DNA from 2 places in the Cupriavidus necator N-1 genome. Region 1 is predicted to be linked to the other one. Evidence: predicted binding sites of a transcription regulator. Region 1 holds the regulator's gene; the other holds the start of a gene.
What was found. Region 1 encodes FliA, which starts transcription of late flagellar genes. Its sites were predicted from a motif close to CTAAAGTTTNNNNNNNNNNNGCCGNTA; they were not measured.

Region 1 (2,389 bases):
CACCGTGGCCCTGGGCTTATCGCACGCGCTGGCCATGCAGGGCGAACGCGTGCTGCTGGTCGACGAAGACGCTGCCGCGGCGCGCGCCACGCGGCTGTCCGGCGCCAGGCCCGCCGGCACCCTGGCCGATGTCAGCGCAGGCCGCCTGCCGCTGGAAGCTGCTGCAGGCACCGGTCCCGGTGGCGTGCTGTCGGTACTGCCGGCTGGCCGGCCTGTGCCGGGCAGCGCCTTGTCGGCTGCTGCCGCGAGTGGCTTTCGCAGCGTGCTGGTGGATGCCGGCGTCGATGCCGACGGCGCGCTGTCGCCGCTCGCGGGCGGCGCGCACAATGTGCTGATCGTAATGCGGCCTGAGCTCGCGTCGATCACCGCCGCCTACGCCTGCATCAAGCGCCTGCATCACCTGTATGCCTGGCGCCAGTTCCACCTGATCGTCAACATGGCGGCGAGCGAGGCCACGGTGCAGGCGATCCTGCGCAATCTAGCGCGCACGGCCAGCCAGTACCTGGGCGTCGAGGCGTTGTGCGCGGGCTGGTTGCCATCCGACCCGCTAGTGGCGCGCGGCGTGCAACTGGGGCGCTGCGTGGTCGAGGCGTTTCCGGCGGCGCCGGCCACCACCGCGCTGCGCCGCACCGCCGGCAGCATCGGCGCCTGGCCGCTGCGCGCGGACGCGTCCGCCCCCGTGCCCGCAGCCGCAATGGCGTGAGCCTGCCAGTTATGCCATCTCACCGAACCAGACCCTGAGCCAGCCCCCGCCCACGTTGTGGCGGTCCAGCAATCCAGCATTCACGAGAATTGCACCATGTACACGATCCAGGGAAAGCTCGAACAGGCCGATGTGGTCAAGGCGCATGCACAGCTGGTGCGCCGCATCGCTCTGCAACTGGCCGCCAGGCTGCCTGCCAGCGTGCAGATCGACGACCTGATCCAGGCCGGCATGATCGGCCTGCTGGATGCCGCCAAGCGCTATGAAGACACCCACGGCGCGCGCTTTGAGACCTATGCCAGCCAGCGCATCCGCGGCGCCATGCTTGACGAGGTGCGCGCCAACGACTGGCAGTCGCGCAGCCTGCGCCAGTTCACCCGGCGCATCGAGCGCACGCAGCGAGGGCTGGAGCAGAAGCTCGGGCGCGCGCCGGTCGACTCCGAAGTGGCCGAGGCCATGGAGATGGCGCTGGACGAATACCAGTTGCTGCTCAATGAGGTCTATGGTTGCCAGCTACTGCACTACGAGGATTTCGAGCGCTCCGGCGAAGAAGACTTCCTGGACCGGCACCTTGGCGGCAGCGATGACGGCAACCCGCTGACCGTGCTGATGGAAAGCGGCATGCGCGAGGCGCTGATCCGCGCCATCGACCGGCTGCCCGAGCGCGAGAAGCTGGTGCTGTCGCTGTGCTACGACCAGGAGCTGAACCTGCGCGAGATCGGCGCGGTGCTCGATGTGACCGAGTCGCGCGTGTGCCAGATCCGCGGCCAGGCGATCACGCGGCTGCGCAACCAGTTGCGCGGCTTGCTGTGATGCAGAGGATGGGCCGCGCCGCGCGCGGCGCTTGCTGCCTGCTGGCTGCCGTATCGGCCTGCGCCTGGGCCGCCATCGAGGGCGGCACCCGCCATGCCTGGACCGGATCGGTCAACGGGCCGGCACTCTACGGCCGCGGACAGCGTGCTGTGTCGCCGCCGATCCTGCCCATCGGCGTCTTGCCGCAGTCAGAAGGGGTCATCACGTCGGTGCGCTGGCGCTACAGCTTCGCCAAAACCCCACCCCTGGAACTGCAAGCCTATCTCTGCAATGCCCAGCGCTGCGTGCTGCTGCCGCAGGCGGAAGGCAAGACCGATGCGTTCTTCGGGGATGATGCCACCAAGGGCTTTGTATTCGCGTTCCGGGTGCCGGGGCAGGGTAGCCTGGTGCCGGTGCTGCAGGGGCGCAGCAATGAGTTGGTGGTGGGGTTTCGGTAGGAAAGAACGGAACATCAGGCGATAGCTTCAACCCGCCGCCAGACTCACCCCACCCGCTCCAGCCGCAGCCTTCCCATCCTTCCCATACAACCCCGCATCCCCGCCACTATGCTGGCGCAGCGCCTGGATGGCTTCGCGGGTGAAGTCGAGGTGGGCGTTGACGACGGCGCCGTTCAGGGCGTTGCCGTCGCGCGCGGTGCGGGCGGCGAAGATCAGCTGGCGCCAGGCGTCGGCCACGGCCGGGTCGACCTGGCGGCCGAGCAGCTGGCCTTCGGGGCCGGCGCGCAGGCCCAGCGTGCCCATCTGGGCTTCGCGGGCCTTGAGCTGGCGGGACAGGGCCTGGCCCAGTTCAACCTTGCGCGTCAGCAGTCCGCTCAGGGACTGGAAGTCGCCCCGCTTGAGGGCGTCGCGCTCTTCGGCGAGGAGTTGGCCGAAG
Region 2 (2,389 bases), on a different replicon from region 1:
CCACCGGCGATCCTGCGATCACCGCGCGCAGCAGCTCCGGATCGTCGGCATCGGCGGCAGCGCCGGTCAGGCCTTCGGCAAAGGGCGGATCATCGACCGGATCGGCGGCGACGGGCTTGCCGAATACGTCGATGCCGTCATTGCCATGCACTGCCGGGATGCGCCGCATCAGCGGCGTGCCGGGGCTGACCAGCAGCAGGTTGCCCAGGTCGCGCAGGTCGACCTTGCCGGCCTCGTCGTCAGGCTGCGCCGGCTTGCGCGGTTCGAGCAGGTTGATAAAGCGCGCCGGCTCACCCTGGCGCGGCGCGACGCCGGCGGCAATGGTGCGCAGCTCGCAACGGCCTTCGGCCAGCGCGGCGTCCAATGCCAGGGTCTGGACCGGTGCCACCACGCCGCGTTCGGCCACGGCGCGACGGATGTCCTCCGCGCTGACCGGGCGGCCGCCTTCGGCTGGCAGCAGCGTCAGCCGCACGGCCAGGCCGTCGGCGGTGATGTCGAGCTCGAAGGCGCCGTCGATCAGCGCACCGATGGTGGCATCGATCTCATGCTCGGCCCGCTGGCATTGCGCCAGGAACTGCGCCACCGCGCGCGCATCCAGCCGCGCGCCGGCCCAGCCCAGGCTGTCCAGGCATTGGCGCAGGCTGGCCTGGTCCGGCGGCAGCCTGCCCGGCTGCGGCGTGTAGCGCGCATGCACCTGCTCGCCTGGCTCGGCAAGTTCCAGGCGCAAACCCGACTCATGCGTCATGCGTCCCCTGAATCGTCTTGTGGAGCCGCGCGGCGGGTGCCGGCGCTCCGCTTGTTATCGATCCATAACCAACGGCAGCCGCGCGGAGAACTTTAGCGCACAGCACCCCGCGTGGGGGGATGATCCGGACGATGCCCGGGTTATCTGACCGAGACCACCTCGATGGTGCCGGTCTGGCCGTTCTGCACGACCTCCTGCTTCATGACCAGGCCCATGTCGGGGCAGTACCAGTCCGTGACGCTGGCGGTCGCCGGCGGCACCGACACGGTGTGGCCCGCCACGGTGACCGGCGCCATGGTCGTGCTGCGCTCGTAGCGGACCGGCCAGCAGGATTTCTGGCCGAGGCGGGTGGGAATGGTCGCGCGCTTGCCGACGACCTTGCCGCCGATGGTGACCTTGGCGGACGGGATCTTGGCCTGGCCGGCGCTCTGGCCGGCGGCGGTCATCTGCAGGTCCATGCGCACGGTCTGCGACTCGCCCGGCAGCCGCTGCCCTTCCGCTTCAATGACGCCGCCGTAGGCCAGCGTGCCGACCGCGCTGCTGTCGAGCATGCCCGATGCCGTGCCGGCGGCGCTCTTGCCCTCGACCTTGCCCGGCGCGCCGCCGCGCGAGATGGTCAGGCGGTCTTCGATCACCGCCATGGTGTAGTCCAGCCGCGTCTCGTTGGCTGAGCCGGCCGCGGCCACATTCGACACGACGCTGATATTGGCATTGCACTGGCCCTTGCCCGACTTGCGCACGCCGGACACGGACATGGTCGCCGTGCCCGGCGCACCGCCCTGCATGGTCATGCGGATCTCGCCGCCGTCATGCATCCACGGCGCATCGCAGACGCCGGCCGCAGCGGCTGCCGGGAGCAGCAGCGCAGCCAGGGCCAGGCTTGCGCCAAGCGCCGTGCGGCGGTCGAGGGATTGACGCGCGGTCGCGCGGTCGGATTTCTTCGGCATCTGTCGCCTCTCCATTAGATACTATGGAAGGGCTGGACAGATAAGCCCCCTGGAGTAAAACGAAGCTTCACGAACCCGTTTTACGAAAGGAGCCTGCAAATGAATGCGCCTGACACAGCCCTTCAAGGACAGGATAGGGCAGTTATTGGTCGACTGTATATGGCCTTCGAACTGGGCGAGAAGAGTTGGAAGCTGTCGCTTGGCGACGGCGTACGCGGGCCGAGCCGGTATACGGTGGCGGCCGGTGACAAGGACGCGGTCCTGCGAGCGATTGCCAAGGCCAAAGCACGCTGCGGACTGACATCGCAGGTGCCGGTCCGCAGCTGTTACGAGGCTGGCCGCGATGGCTTCTGGCTGCACCGCTGGCTGACCGAACAAGGCATTGATAACCTGGTGGTGGACTCGTCCAGTATCGAAGTCAACCGGCGTGCACGACGTGCCAAGACCGACCGGCTCGACGGCGACAAGCTGCTCTCGATGCTGCTGCGTTATCACGCGGGGGAGCGACGCGTGTGGGGCGTCGCGCGGGTTCCCACCCCGGAGCAAGAAGACGAGCGGCGGTTGCACCGGGAACTGGGGCGACTCAGGCAGGAACGCACCGCCCTCAGCAACCGAATTCGCTCGCTGCTGGTATTGCACAACCTGCGGGTCGCCCACGTCGGCGGCCGTTCCTGGGCGCACTGGTGGAACGATCATG

Region 2: a site for FliA is predicted at 815-841, ahead of CNE_RS04545 (DUF342 domain-containing protein). Genes of this name have one in related genera too.

Annotation. Positions count from the first base shown of each region.
Region 1 covers NC_015723.1:270,039-272,427, forward strand. The annotation lists gene CNE_RS19315 (MinD/ParA family ATP-binding protein) at 1-703, shown strand, start outside; gene CNE_RS19320 (RNA polymerase sigma factor FliA) at 800-1,516, shown strand; gene CNE_RS19325 (flagellar protein FlhE) at 1,516-1,953, shown strand; gene CNE_RS19330 (flagellar protein FlgN) at 1,981-2,389, opposite strand, start outside.
Region 2 covers NC_015726.1:953,069-955,457, reverse strand. The annotation lists gene CNE_RS04545 (DUF342 domain-containing protein) at 1-745, opposite strand, end outside; gene CNE_RS04540 (hypothetical protein) at 886-1,692, opposite strand; gene CNE_RS04535 (IS110 family RNA-guided transposase) at 1,792-2,389, shown strand, end outside.